2 linked regions of the Massilia litorea genome follow. The protein of the gene in region 2 interacts with the protein of the main gene of each other region in a pairwise test. Links are inferred from orthologs where the notes say so. Each region holds a gene or a part of one and is shown on either strand. Other genes may lie near its edges.

Region 1 (7,028 bases), 670 kb from region 2 along the record:
CGACGCTGAACCGCCGCGACGTCGAGCGCTACAAGCACGGCCATGAAACCGGCGGCGTCTCGGGTGCGCCCGTGTTCGACCTGTCGAACATCGTCATTCGCGCGATGAAGAAGGAGCTTGGCAACGCGGTGCCGATCATCGGCGTCGGCGGCATCCTGTCGGGGAAGGACGCGAAGGAAAAAATCGCGGCCGGCGCCCAGCTGGTGCAGCTGTATAGTGGCCTGATCTACCGCGGCCCGTCCCTGGTGCGCGAATGCGCCGACGCGCTGCGCGCATAAGGAGCCACATATGGAACGCAAACGCTTGGGACGCAGCGAGTTGATGGTGTCGAAGGTCTGCCTCGGCACCATGACCTTCGGCGAGCAGAACACGGAGCTTGAGGCCCACCGCCAGCTCGACTACGCGGTCGAACGCGGCATCAATTTCATCGACACTGCGGAGATGTATCCGGTGATGGGCCGCGCCGAGACGCAGGGTTCCACGGAGCGCTTCATCGGCAGCTGGCTGAAGGCACGCGGCCGCCGCGACGAGCTGGTGATCGCCTCGAAGATCGCGGGGCCGAATGCGAACATGGGCTGGATCCGCGGCGCAGGGCACGACCTCGACGCGGCCAACGTACGCGCGGCGGTCGAGACGAGCCTGCAGCGCCTGCAGACGGACTACATCGACCTGTACCAGATCCATTGGCCGAGCCGTAACCTGCCGATCTTCGGGGCCAACAGTTTCGATCCGAAGCGCGAGCGCAGCAGCGTGCCGATCGAGGAGACGCTGGGCGCACTCGGCGAACTGGTCAAGGCGGGCAAGATCCGCGAGATCGGCGTGTCGAACGAGAGCTCGTGGGGCGTGTGCGAATATGTGAAGCAGGCCGAGATGCGCGGCCTGCCGCGGATTGCGACGATCCAGAATTTATATAACCTCACCGCGCGCGCGTTCGAAACGTCCTTGCTCGACGAGACCTGCTTCCGGACCGATGTGAGCCTGCTGGCCTACAGTCCGCTGGCGTTCGGACAGCTGACGGCGAAGTACCTCGACGATCCGAAGGCGCATGGCCGCCTGACGATCTTCCCGCCGAACTGGAGTCCGCGCTACGTGCGGCCCGAGACGCTGGCGGCGACCGCCGAGTATGCGGCGCTGGCGCGGGCAAACGGCTTGACGCCGGCGCAGATGGCGCTGGCATGGTGTTATTCGCGCTGGTTCGTGGGGGCGACCATCATCGGGGCGACGACGCTGGAACAGCTGAAGGAGAACATCGATGCGGCGGAGATCGTGTTGTCGGCCGAGGTGGTGGCCGCGATCGATGCGATTCATGCGCGGATTACAAATCCAGGTCAATAAGGTTTTTCGACATTCGCACGTTCGTTGAACGCGTGGGCGGCAAAGCCGCCCGCCTTACAATCCCTGCGTTTGAAGCCAAGGTCAAAAGAAGGGACGCAGGGTGGACGGGTCCCCCGCCCACGCGGTGATCGTTATCCGCCGCTCAGCTGCGCCCGCCCCGACACCCTCTAAATCGCCACCGCCTCGTCCGCCAGCGAGCGCTCGATATCCGCCCGCGTAAACCCCGGCGCGAAACGTTCGATGAAGTGGTAGGCATACGCGCGCAGGTAAGCCCCGCGCCGCACGGCCAGCCGCGTCACATTTGGCGCAAACAGGTGCGACGATTCGATCGCCCGCAGCCCCTTGTCGCGCCCATTGTCGAAGGCCATCGACGCAATGATCCCGACCCCCATCCCCAGCGACACATACTGCTTGATGACGTCCGAATCCATGGCGGTCAAGACCATGTCCGGCGCCAGTCCAGCCTTGCTGAAGGCATCGTCGATATGGCCGCGGCCGGTGTAGCCAACGTCGTAGGTAATCAAGGGATACTCGGCCAGGTCTTCCAGCCGCAGCGGCATTTTATTCAGCAGCGGATGCCCGTCCGGCGCCACGACGACGTGGCTCCAGCGGTAGCACGGGAACGAGACCAGGTCCGGAAACGCCGACAAACCTTCGGTGGCGATGCCGATGTCGGCACGTCCCGACAGCACGTATTCCGCGATGTGTTCCGGCGCGCTTTGTTGCAAGGCGATGCGCACGTTCGGAAAGGCGTTGCGGAAGGACTGCACCACCTGCGGCAGCGCGTAGCGCGCTTGCGTGTGGGTGACGGCGATGGTCAGCGTGCCGCTGTCCTGGGCCGAATATTCCTGGCTCGCCTGCGACAGGTTTTCCGCTTCCACCAGCAGGCGCTCGACGATTTTGAGGATGCCTTTGCCGGGCGCGGTCAGGCCGGTCAGGCGCTTGCCGTTGCGTTCGAAAATGACGACGCCGAGTTCGTCCTCGAGCTCGCGGATCTGGCGCGACACGCCGGGCTGCGAGGTGAACAGCGCAGCGGCCACGTCGGTGAGGTTGAAATTGCGGCGCGCCGCTTCGCGCACCGAACGCAGCTGCTGGAAGTTCATATGCCGCCTCCTTCGTCGACGAATACCTGGATCTGGCGCGGACGCACGACCAGGGTCTCGCCTTCCTTCAGGCCGAGGCCGGCGAAGCGCTCGTTCGGAATCACGGCTTCGATCAGCTGGGCATTGTCGGCGCGTTCGAGGTCGAGCTGGGCCAGCGGGCCGATCGCATGCGCGCGGCGCAGTTTCACGACGATGCCCTGCTGCCCCGGCGTGTAGCGTTCGACGTCGAGGTCGTGCGGACGCACATAGCCGATGCCGTCGGCGTTCTGCACGCCACCATGGCCGGGCGCGTCGAACAGCGCATCGCCGCTGGCCAGCACGCCATCGTGCACGCGGCCGTGGAACAGGTTGACGTTGCCGAGGAAGCTGTAGACGAAGGGCGATGCGGGCGCGTTGTAGACGCTCGCCGGCGTGCCCAGCTGCTCGACGCGGCCCTTGTTCATGACGACCACCTGGTCCGCCACTTCGAGCGCTTCTTCCTGGTCGTGGGTGACGAAGATCGAGGTCACGTGCAGGTCGTCGTGCAGGCGGCGCAGCCAGCGGCGCAGTTCCTTCCTCACCTTGGCGTCCAGCGCGCCGAACGGTTCATCCAATAACAGCACGCGCGGCTCGACAGCCAGCGCACGCGCCAAGGCAATGCGCTGGCGCTGGCCGCCCGACAGCTGCGGCGGATAGCGGTCGGCGATCCAGTCGAGCTGCACCAGTTCCAGCAGCTGTTTTACTTTGTCGCGGATCTGCTGCTCCGACGGGCGCTCGCGGCGCGGACGCACGCGCAAACCGAAGGCGACGTTCTCGAACACCGTCATGTGCTTGAACAGCGCGTAGTGCTGGAACACGAAGCCGACCTGGCGCTCGCGCACATGGCTGCTCGACGCATCCTGGCCGTCGAGCAGCACCGAGCCGCTGTCCGGATGCTCGAGGCCGGCGATGATGCGCAGCAGCGTGGTCTTGCCGCAGCCCGAGGGGCCGAGCAAGGCGGTCAGTTCGCCGTTCGGGAATTGCAGCGAGACGTCGTCGAGCGCCTGGAACTGGCCGAACTGCTTGCGGATGTGTTGGACTTCGATCGTCATTGCGGGCGCTCCGGTGTACCGGCGTCGGCACGCATCGACAGGTGCAGACGCCATTCGATAAAGGACTTGACGGCCAGCGTCACCAGCGCGAGCAGCGCCAGCAAGGATGCGATCGCAAACGCGGCCGTGAAGTTGTATTCGTTATAGAGAATCTCGACCTGCAGCGGCATGGTGTTGGTCTCGCCGCGGATGTGGCCGGACACCACGGATACGGCGCCGAACTCGCCCATCGCCCGCGCATTGCACAGGATGACGCCGTACAGCAGGCCCCATTTGATGTTCGGGAGCGTCACGCGCCAGAAGGTCTGCCAGCCCGAGGCGCCCAGCACCAGCGCCGCTTCTTCTTCCTCGGTTCCCTGTTGCTGCATCAAGGGAATGAGCTCGCGTGCGACGAACGGGAAGGTAATAAAAACGGTCGCCAGCACGATGCCCGGCACCGCGAACAGGATCTTGATGTCGTGGTCCATCAGCCACTGCCCGAACCAGCCCTGGGCGCCGAACAGCAGCACGTAGATCAGGCCCGCGATCACCGGCGAGACCGAGAACGGCAGGTCGATCAGGGTCAGCAGGATGCTTTTGCCCTTGAAGTCGAACTTGGCGATACACCACGCTGCGGCCACGCCGAAGACCAGGTTCAGCGGCACCGCGATGCCGGCGGCGATCAGCGTCAGCTTGATGGCGGAAATCGCGTCCGGGTCGAGCACCGATGCGACATAGGTATCCCAGCCCTTTTTCAGCGCTTCGGTGAACACGGCGACCAGCGGCACGAACAGGAACAGGGTCAGGAACAGCAGCGCGACGGCGATCAGGGTGTAGCGCACCCAGTTCGGCTCGAAGGCATTGGTTTTCACGGGACGCGTGGCGGTTTGCGGCGTCGCGAGTGGTTTATCCAGGACTGCGCTCATTTCTTGCCTGCCCTTCTGCGGGTCCAGGCCTGCAACAGGTTGATCGTCAGGAGCAGGATGAACGAGACGACCAGCATCACGACCGCGATCGCGGTGGCGCCGGCGTAGTCGTACTGCTCCAGTTTGGTGATGATGAAGAGCGGCGTGATCTCGGACACCATCGGCAGGTTGCCGGCGATGAAGATGACGGAACCATACTCTCCGGTGGCGCGCGCAAAGGCGAGCGCGAAGCCGGTCAGCAGGGCCGGCACGATCGAGGGCAAGATCACGCGGAAGAAGGTCTGCAGCGGGCTCGCGCCCAGGCTGGCGGCCGCTTCTTCCAGTTCGCGCTCGGCTTCTTCCAGCACCGGCTGCACCGTGCGCACCACGAAAGGCAGGCCGATGAAGGTCAGCGCCACCACCACGCCGAGCGGGGTAAAAGCGACCTTGATCCCGAACTGTTCGAGGTATTTGCCGATCCAGCCATTGTTCGAATACAGGGCGGTCAGGGTGATGCCGGCCACGGCGGTCGGCAGCGCGAACGGCAGGTCGACCAGGGCGTCGATGAAGCGTTTACCGGGGAACTTGTAGCGCACCAGCACCCAGGCAACGATGCCGCCGAAAATCACGTTCAGGCCGGCCGCGATCAACGAGGCGCCGAAGCTGAGCTTATAGGAGGCGACCACGCGCTCGGACGAAACCGCCGTCCAGAACGCTTCCCAGGTCATCGTGAACGTTTTCAGGAAGACGGCCGACAGCGGGATCAGGACGATCAGCGCGAGATAAAAGATCGTGAACCCGAGCGACAGTCCGAAGCCGGGGATGACCCGGCCCGGCGCGCGCGTAAGTGAAGGCATAGCGTCCTTATTACAAATTCTTCTAATGGACTGTAATAATCTCACCTACGGCTCATAAACCAAACGAAGGAATCTTCATTTGTATAGATGAATAATGCTATTAGCGTGGTGAAGCCTGCACCGTTTAATAGATCAGCTTGAAGGCGACGCCGGTCAGCGTCATCGCCAGTAGCGCGCGCAGGAAGCGTTCCGGCACCTTGCGGGCCAGCATCGAGCCAAGGGTAATGCCCGGCAGGGAACCGATGAGCAGGGTGACCAGCAGCGTCCAGTCGATCGAACCCAGCCACCAGTGGCCGGCGGCGGCAATCGCGGTCAGCGGCACGGCGTAGGCGATGTCGGTGCCGGCCACTTCGGCCGGGGTCAGTTTTGGATACAGCATGACAAGCAGGGTCGCGCCGACGGCGCCGGCGCCGATCGAGGACACGGTGACGAGGGTACCGAGCACCGCGCCGGCGATGATCGTGGCCGCGCTCAAGGCCTTGCCCTGCAGCTGGCGCTCGGGGTGGGCCTTGATCCAGGCCAGCATGCGGCGGCGGAACAGCAATGCGACGACGGTCAGCATGACCGAGCCGGCGATGGAATAGCGGATGATCTGGCCGATGCGTGCGTCGAGCGCGCCGAACTGGCTCAGGATCAGGGTCGCGATCAACGCAGCCGGCAGCGCGCCCAGGCACAGGCGGCGTACGATGGCCCAGTTGACGGTGCCATTGAAACGGTGGGTAATGGTGCCGGCGCTCTTGGTGATCGACGCAAAGGCGAGATCGGTGCCGACCGCGACGGTCGGAGAGATGCCGAACAGCAAGGTCAGGAGCGGCGTCATCAGCGAGCCGCCACCCACGCCGGTCATTCCGACCAGCAAGCCGACGGCAAAGCCGGCCGTAATATAAGTCATCAACATGCCCCAAGGGTAAGCTGGGTCAGCCGTGGGACAAACGATGGGTTTCTTATTTACTTATGCGTACAGTGGGAATGGGGGTATCGCAGCCGCGAGTCGATATTCGGAAAATAACGTAGGGTGGGCACTTGTGCCCACGCGGATCACCGATTGATCATGTACGCCCTCAACGGGCATACGTTCCGATGTGCAATCGTTCGAACGCGTGGGCACAAGTGCCCACCCTACGGTGCGCAGCCGTTCGTCGTTCCGTCAAGGCTGCGGCAAGGCTTACTTGTTCGGCTGCGGCGTCAAGCGCAGATACGGCCGCGGCGCCGTAAAGCCCTTTGGATATTTTTCGGCGATCACGGCCGGATCCTGCACGGTCAGCGGAATGATCACGTCATCCCCATCCTTCCAGTTGCCCGGCGTCGCCACCGAATAGCCGTCGGTCAGCTGCAGCGCGTCGATCACGCGCAGCACTTCGTCGAAGTTGCGGCCAGTGCTCATCGGGTAGGTGATGGTCAGGCGGATCTTTTTCTTCGGGTCGATCACGAACAGCGAACGCACGGTCGCCGTGGCCGACATTTCCGGGTGGATCATGTCGTACAGGGTGGACACCGATTTATCCGCGTCGGCGATGATCGGGAAGCCGACCACGGTCTGCTGGGTTTCCTCGATATCCTTGATCCAGTTCTTGTGCTGCTCGGCCGGGTCGACGGACAGCGCGATCGCCTTGACGTTGCGCTTGTCGAATTCGGGCTTGAGCTTGGCCGTCAGGCCCAGTTCGGTCGTGCAGACCGGCGTGAAGTCGGCCGGGTGCGAAAACAGCACTACCCACGAATCGCCTGCCCACTCGTGAAAGCGGATGCGGCCGATCGTGGAATCCTGCTCGAAATCGGGTG
Region 2 (6,913 bases):
CGGTCGATGCCGCCGCGCAGCCGAAGGTGCCGATCGCGAACACGACCAGCGCCACCAGGATCACGTTGCGTCGTCCGAAGGCGTCCGACAGCGCGCCATGCCACAGCACCATGCCGGAAAAGGCGAGCATGTAGGCCGTCAGCGTCTGCTGCACCTGGATGCTCGACGCGTGCAGGTTCGCCATGATCTGCGGGAAGGCCGGCAGGTAGGCGTCGATGGAAAACGGGCCGAGCATCGACAATCCCGCCAGCAGGGTCGCCAGGCCGCCGGCCGACAGCATGACGATCTTGTGCGGCGCCGGCAGCGGCACCGGGACCACGGGGTCTTTCGGCAGCTGGTCGGGATCGGTCGGCGGCAGCATCGCTTATTCCTGCGGGCTCTGTTTCGGCTTGGCCTCCTCGCGGCGGTTGTAGCCGGCCACCATATCAAAGCGGAACAGGCGGCATTCCAGGGCGCCGTTGAAGAACGGCGTCTTGCGCGCCTCCTTCAGGCGCAGCAGTTTGGGCAGCGACAGGTCGGCCGTGAACAGGAACACGGTCCAGCCGGCGAAGCGCTGCTTGAGCGTGGTGCCGAGCGCGGAATAGAAGGACACCGCCATCTCGTCCGGCGCCATCGTCGAGTCGCCGCGCACGCCGATCCGCTCGCCATAGGGCGGATTGGTCAGCAGGATGCCGGGACCGTCGACCGGTGGACTGACGTGCTGCGCTTCGATCTGCTTCAAGGGCACGTCGAACTGGATGCCGGCTATTTTCAGGTTGTGGCGGGTCATTTCCACCATGTCGCCCGAGATGTCGGAGCCGAAGATGGTCGGCTCGCCCGGCAGCGGATTGGCTTTGATGGCGGCCTTCATCTCTTGCCAGGCTTCGCGCTCGAAGTCATGGAATTTTTCGAAGGCGAAGTGGCGGCGGGCGCCGGCCGGGATGCCCTGCACCATTTGCGCCGCCTCGATCAGGATCGTGCCCGAACCGCACATCGGGTCGAACAGGGGAACGCCCGGCTTCCAGCCCGAGACGCGCAGCATGCCGGCGGCCAGGTTCTCGCGCAGCGGCGCGTCGCCCGTCTCTTCGCGCCAGCCGCGCTTGAAGAGCGCCTCGCCCGAGGTGTCGAGGTAGATGATGAAATTGCGCTGGTCGAGGAAGCCGACGATGCGCATGTCCGGCTCGCGCGTGTCGACCGACGGCCGCTTGTTGAACATGTCGCGGAAGCGGTCGCAGATCGCGTCCTTGATTTTCAGGGTCGTGAACTCGAGGCTTTTCAACGGCGACTTCACGGCGGTGACGTCGACGCGGATCGTGTGCTCGACGCCGAACCAGTCTTCCCAGGGCTGCTCGAGCACCAGGTCGTAGATGTCGTTTTCGTTGTTGTAGCTGCGCTGGCCCATGCGCATCAGCACCCTTGAGGCGATGCGCGAGTGCAGGTTGACGCGGTAGGCGTCGACCAGGGTACCGGAGCAGTGCACGCCGCCGGGGACCTGGTTGTGGACTTTCAGGGTGGGGCTGTGGGCGGCCGCGATTTCAGTGAGTTCTTCGGCGAGTGCCGCTTCCATGCCGCGGGGGCAGGGGCAAAAATAGGAGGTCATGGGGGTACCCTTTGTCCGTTGATTAAAAAAGTAAAAGCCGGGAGCGCCTGCGCTGCCGGCCGGTTGGTTCTTGTGCGGTGCGTTCTTGCGGACGAGCCGACGGTGGTCATGCGGTGAACCGCGTGGGCGGAGCCCACCCTACGTTATGCGGCGGCCAACGCACGGATGCGTCTCGCGGATGACCTCTCGGTCGAACATTAAAACGGCTTGACGACCACCAGGATCACGATCAGCGTCAGCAACACCACCGGCACCTCGTTAAACCAGCGGAACCATTTATGACTGCGCTGGTTCACGCCGGCCTCGAATTTCTTCAAGATCGAGCCGCAGGCATGATGGTAGCCGATCGCGAGTAGCACCAGCGCCAGTTTCGCATGCAGCCAGCCGCCCTTGATGTCAAAGCCCAGCCATAACCAGAGGCCCAGCAGCAGCGCCGGAAGCGCCAGCATCGACGTAAAACGGTACAGGCGGCGCGCCATGCCGAGCAGGCGGGTGCTCGCGGCGGCGTCGGTTTCCTGCGCCAGGTTGACGTAGATGCGCGGCAGGTAGAACAGGCCGGCGAACCAGGAGGCGATGAAGACGATGTGGAAGGCCTTGATCCAGAGGTACATGGGGTTCCTGTAGTTGTTCTTATGCTTAGTTGCGTACTTCGCCGTGGCCGAACACCACGTATTTCAGGGAAGTCAGCCCTTCCAGCCCGACCGGACCGCGCGCATGCAGCTTGTCGTTCGAGATCCCGATCTCGGCGCCCAGGCCATATTCAAAACCGTCGGCAAAGCGGGTCGAGGCGTTCACCATCACCGAAGCCGAGTCGACTTCGCGCAGGAAACGCAAGGCCGCGCTGTAGTCTTCGGTGACGATGGCTTCGGTGTGCTTCGACGAGTAGCGGTCGATGTGGTCCATCGCCTCCTCGATGCCAGCGACGACCTTCACGGCAAGGATCGGGGCCAGGTATTCGGTGCTCCAGTCTTCCTCGACGGCGGCAGTCAGGTGCGGGTAGCCGGCCAGGATCGCGCGCGCCTCGTCATCGGCGCGCAACTCGACTTCCTTCGTCTTGTAGAGCTCAGCGAGCTGCGGCAGGACTGTCGGCGCCACCGAACGGGCGACCAGCAGCGTTTCCATCGTATTACACGTGCCGTAGCGGTGGCATTTGGCGTTGAAGGCGATCGGCAGCGCTTTCGCGATGTCGGCCTTGTCGTCGATGTAGACGTGGCAGATGCCGTCAAGGTGCTTGATCATCGGGACCGTGGCCTCTTCGATCAGGCGCGCGATCAGGCCCTTGCCGCCGCGCGGCACGATGACGTCGACATACTGCGGCATCGTGATCAGGGTGCCGACGGCGGCGCGGTCGGTCGTGTTGACCACCTGCACCGCTTCCAGCGGCAGGCCGGCCTTGCTCAGACCTTCGGTGACGAGTTTCGCCAGCGCGCGGTTGCAGTGGATCGCTTCCGAGCCGCCGCGCAAGATCGCCGCGTTGCCGCTCTTGATGCACAGGCCGGCCGCATCGACCGTCACGTTGGGGCGCGCTTCGTAGATGATGCCGATCACGCCCAGCGGCACGCGCATCTGGCCGACCTGGATGCCGCTCGGGCGCGACTTCATGTTCGAGATCTCGCCGATCGGGTCCGGCAAGGTAGCGATCTGGCGCAGGCCTTCGACCATGGTCGCAATCGCGGACGGCGACAGGGCCAGGCGGTCGAGCAGCGCCGGCGCCAGGCCGGCGGCGCGCGCGGCGTCGAGGTCGAGCCCGTTGGCGGCGGACAGCTGCGCGGCCTCGCGTTCGATGGCCTCGGCGATCAGGATCAGCGCGCGGTTGCGGGTGGCGCCGTCGGCGCGCGCCATCGCACGCGAAGCGGCGCGGGCCTGGCGGCCCAGCGTGTGCATGTAGTCGGTGATGTCCATCGTGTCGATTCCAGTTGCGTTGAGCGTTGGGTTAGCGGGAGGATGCAGCGCAAAGTATGAAACAGATGATGCAGTATGCCGACGTCGTACCGCGTGGGCATGAATACCCACCCTACCTGGCCACCTTCAAGGCCAGCTGCAACATCGCATCCCAGGCATCGCCCGCAAAGGCTCTGGCCCGTAAACCCTTGACCATCTTGTCGACCTGCGCCGCCTCCTGCAGCGCCGCCTCCAGCGTACTCAGGGAGATGCGCCGCAGGGCCGGATCCATCATCCGTTCGCGCGGTCCCCAGATGCGGTATTCCTTCAGCATCGCGCCGAGCGGCCGCCCCTGCGCCATCCCGGCCTTCAATTTTAACAGCGTGCGGATTTCTTCGGAGACGGCCCACAACACCAGCGGCAAGGCTTCGCCCTCCCCTTTCAAACCCTCGAGCATGCGCGCCAGACGGGAGGGGTCGCCCATCAGCATCGCTTCCGACAATTTGAACACGTCATAGCGCGCCACGTTCAGCACCGCATCCTGCACCTGCTCGAAACTCAGCTTGCCCGGCTCGTGCAGCAGGCCCAGCTTCTGGATTTCCTGGTGCGCGGCCAGCAGGTTGCCTTCGACCCGGTCGGCGATGAAGTCGAGCGCCGTGCGGTCCGCGCTCTGGCCCTGGGCACTCAAGCGCTGGCCGATCCAGCCCGGCAGCTGCGCGCGTTCCACGTTCGGGATCTCGATGTAGACCGCCGCCTGCTGCAGCGAGGCCACCCACGAGGCCTTGGCTGTCTGCCAGTCGAGCTTGGGCAGCGTGATCAGTGTCAGGTTGTCGGGACTGAGGTCTTTCGCATAGGCCTGCAGGGCGGCGCTGCCGTCCTTGCCTGGCTTGCCGCTCGGGATGCGCAGCTCGATCAGCTTCTTGTCGCCGAACAGCGATAAAGCCTGGTTCGCCGCCAGCAATTCTCCCCATTTGAAGGTGCGCTCGACGGTGAGCACGTCGCGTTCGGTATGGCCGGCCGCACGCGCGGCGCGGCGGATCTTATCGGCCGCTTCCAGCGCCAGCAGGTGTTCGTCGCTGGTGATCACATACAGCGGCGCGAGCCCCTTCGCGAGATGGGGCTCGAGCGCCTCGGGCCTCAATTGCATTACGCTCTCACTGTGGCTTCAGCGCGGCCAGGCGGCGCATGATCTGCTGCACCAGGTCGGACTGCATGTCGCGGTACAGCAGCGCTTCTTCGCCTTCCTTGGCCAGCAGGGCTTCCTCGCTGAAGGCGAGATTGCGGCGCAGCGTGATCTCGGTCGGCCCCAGCAGCAGGTTGCCGGTCGCGTCGCGCACCTGGAATACGAGCGTGTAGGTCAGCAGGTATTCGCGCACGCGGCCCAGGTTGTTCAGCGACAGGACCGCCTTGTTGCGCGCTTCGGAAATCACTTCGAAGCGCGCCTGCGCATCCTTCGGCGTGGTCGCGATGACGACCTTGTCGATCGCGCGCAGGTTGCGCTTGAGCTCATTGCCCAGCGGCGAAGTCTCGCCGAAGGCCAGGTAGATGCTCGAAAACGGCATGTTGTACGCGCCGTCCGAACCGCGCAGGTGGAAGCCGCAGGCGGACAGCGTCGTGACCAGCAGCAGCGCCGCACAGGCGCGCGCAAAGTAGGAGGTGTGAGCGCGCATGTCTTAGACCACGATGTTGACGAGTTTGCCGGGCACGACGATGACCTTCTTCGGCGTGCCTTCGATGAACTTCTGGACCGCCTCGGAGCTGAGTGCCGCCGCTTCGATCGCCGCCTTGTCGGCGTCCTTGGCCACCTTCACCGAGCCGCGCAGCTTGCCGTTCACCTGGATCATCATCTCGATCTCGGATTGCTCGAGCGCTTGCGCGTCGACTTGCGGCCACTGCACGTTCAGGATGTCGCCATGGACGCCGGCATAACCCAGGTCCTGCCACAGCGCGTGGGTGATATGCGGCGCGACCGGGTTCAGCAAACGCAGGAAGATCGAGAAGCCTTCGGCAATGACCGCGTCGGACGCCGCACCGTCGGCCAGCTTTGCCGACTCCAGGGTGTTGAGCATCTTCATGCAGGCCGAGACGACCGTGTTGTACTGGATGCGCTTCAAATCGTAGTCGGCCTGCTGCAGGACCTTGTGCACTTCGCGGCGCAGGGTCTTCTGGGCATCGTCGAAGCCCGCAGTCGATTCGCCCGCGGCCAGCGCGGCGGCAATGCGCTCGCGCTGTGCGTAGCCATAGGCCCAGACGCGGCGCAGGAAGCGGCTGGCGCCTTCGACGCCGCTGTTCGACCACTCCAGGGTCTGCTCAGGCGGCGAGGCGAACATCGTGAACAGGCGCGCGGTGTCGGCGCCGTACTGCTCGATCTGCGCCTGCGGGTCGATGCCGTTGTTCTTCGACTTCGACATCTTCTCGGTGCCGCCGATGGTGACCGGCTGGCCGTCGGCCTTCAGCACCGCGTTCTGCGGACGGCCCTTGTCGTCAAAGGTCAGTTCGACGTCGGCCGGGTTGTACCAGGTCTTCTTGCCCGAGGCGTCTTCGCGATAATAGGTCTCGTTCAGGACCATGCCCTGGGTGAGCAGGTTGACGAAGGGTTCGTCGAATTTCACCAGGCCGAAGTCGCGCATGACCTTGGTCCAGAAGCGCGCGTACAGCAGGTGCATGACGGCGTGCTCGATGCCGCCGATGTACTGGTCCATCGGCATCCAGTAATCGTTGCGGGCGTCGACCATGGCATCGTTCGAGCCCGGCGAGGTATAGCGCATGTAGTACCAGGACGAATCGATGAAGGTGTCCATCGTGTCGGTCTCGCGGCGCGCCGGCTTGCCGCATTTCGGGCAGGAGCAGGCGAGGAAGGCTTCGTCCTTGTTCAGCGGGTTGCCGGTGCCGTCCGGGACCAGGTGCTCGGGCAGCACGACCGGCAGGTCGGCTTCCGGCACCGGCACCGTGCCGCACTCAAGGCAGTGGATCATCGGGATCGGCGTGCCCCAGTAGCGCTGGCGCGAGATGCCCCAGTCGCGCAGGCGGAAGGTGACCTTCTTGTCGCCCAGCCCCTGGGCGGCGAGGTCGCCCGACACCGCATTCACGGCCGCCGTGTAATCGAGGCCGTCATATTTGCCCGAGTTGATGGTACGGCCGTGTTCCTTGTCGCCGTACCACTCCTGCCATGCATCCAGCGAATATTCCTGGCCTTCGACTTCGACCACCTGCTTGATCGGTAAATCGTATTTTTTGGCGAATTCGAAATCGCGCTCGTCGTGGCCCGGCACGCCCATCACGGCGCCGTCGCCGTAGGTGATCAGGACGTAGTTGCCGACCCAGACCGGCACCTGCTCGCCCGAGACCGGGTGGGTGACGAAGAGACCCGTCGGCATGCCCTTCTTTTCCATCGTCGCCATGTCGGCTTCGATCACGGAACCGAGCTTGCATTCGGCGATGAAGGCGGCCAGC

What was found.
Region 1: the proteins of LPB04_RS07675 (region 2) and LPB04_RS10655 interact in binary tests that used the Escherichia coli proteins (3 or more experiments, as listed by UniProt). The link is inferred for Massilia litorea from one-to-one orthologs.

What each region holds. Positions count from the first base shown.
Region 1 is NZ_CP062941.1:2,394,887-2,401,914, reverse strand. The notes cover bases 1,472-4,471. They hold LPB04_RS10655 (sulfate/molybdate ABC transporter ATP-binding protein), read right to left. Parts: upstream 3,509-4,471; coding sequence 2,435-3,508; downstream 1,472-2,434. Other genes in these bases: cysT (sulfate ABC transporter permease subunit CysT), read right to left, coding at 4,410-4,471; cysW (sulfate ABC transporter permease subunit CysW), read right to left, coding at 3,505-4,413; LPB04_RS10660 (CysB family HTH-type transcriptional regulator), read right to left, coding at 1,503-2,438. In the rest of the region: LPB04_RS10670 (quinone-dependent dihydroorotate dehydrogenase), read left to right, coding at 1-278; LPB04_RS10665 (aldo/keto reductase), read left to right, coding at 289-1,335; more of cysT, read right to left, coding at 4,472-5,249; LPB04_RS10640 (sulfite exporter TauE/SafE family protein), read right to left, coding at 5,374-6,147; LPB04_RS10635 (peroxiredoxin), read right to left, coding at 6,415-7,028. UniProt on the Escherichia coli protein: Part of the ABC transporter complex CysAWTP involved in sulfate/thiosulfate import. Responsible for energy coupling to the transport system.
Region 2 is NZ_CP062941.1:1,725,955-1,732,867, reverse strand. What follows is about bases 1,349-4,233. They hold LPB04_RS07675 (glutamate-5-semialdehyde dehydrogenase), read right to left. Parts: upstream 3,482-4,233; coding sequence 2,216-3,481; downstream 1,349-2,215. Other genes in these bases: holA (DNA polymerase III subunit delta), read right to left, coding at 3,594-4,233; LPB04_RS07680 (CopD family protein), read right to left, coding at 1,777-2,190; LPB04_RS07685 (THUMP domain-containing class I SAM-dependent RNA methyltransferase), read right to left, coding at 1,349-1,579. In the rest of the region: LPB04_RS07690 (multidrug effflux MFS transporter), read right to left, coding at 1-361; more of LPB04_RS07685, read right to left, coding at 365-1,348; more of holA, read right to left, coding at 4,234-4,607; LPB04_RS07665 (LPS-assembly lipoprotein LptE), read right to left, coding at 4,615-5,130; leuS (leucine--tRNA ligase), read right to left, coding at 5,134-6,913. UniProt on the Escherichia coli protein: Catalyzes the NADPH-dependent reduction of L-glutamate 5-phosphate into L-glutamate 5-semialdehyde and phosphate. The product spontaneously undergoes cyclization to form 1-pyrroline-5-carboxylate.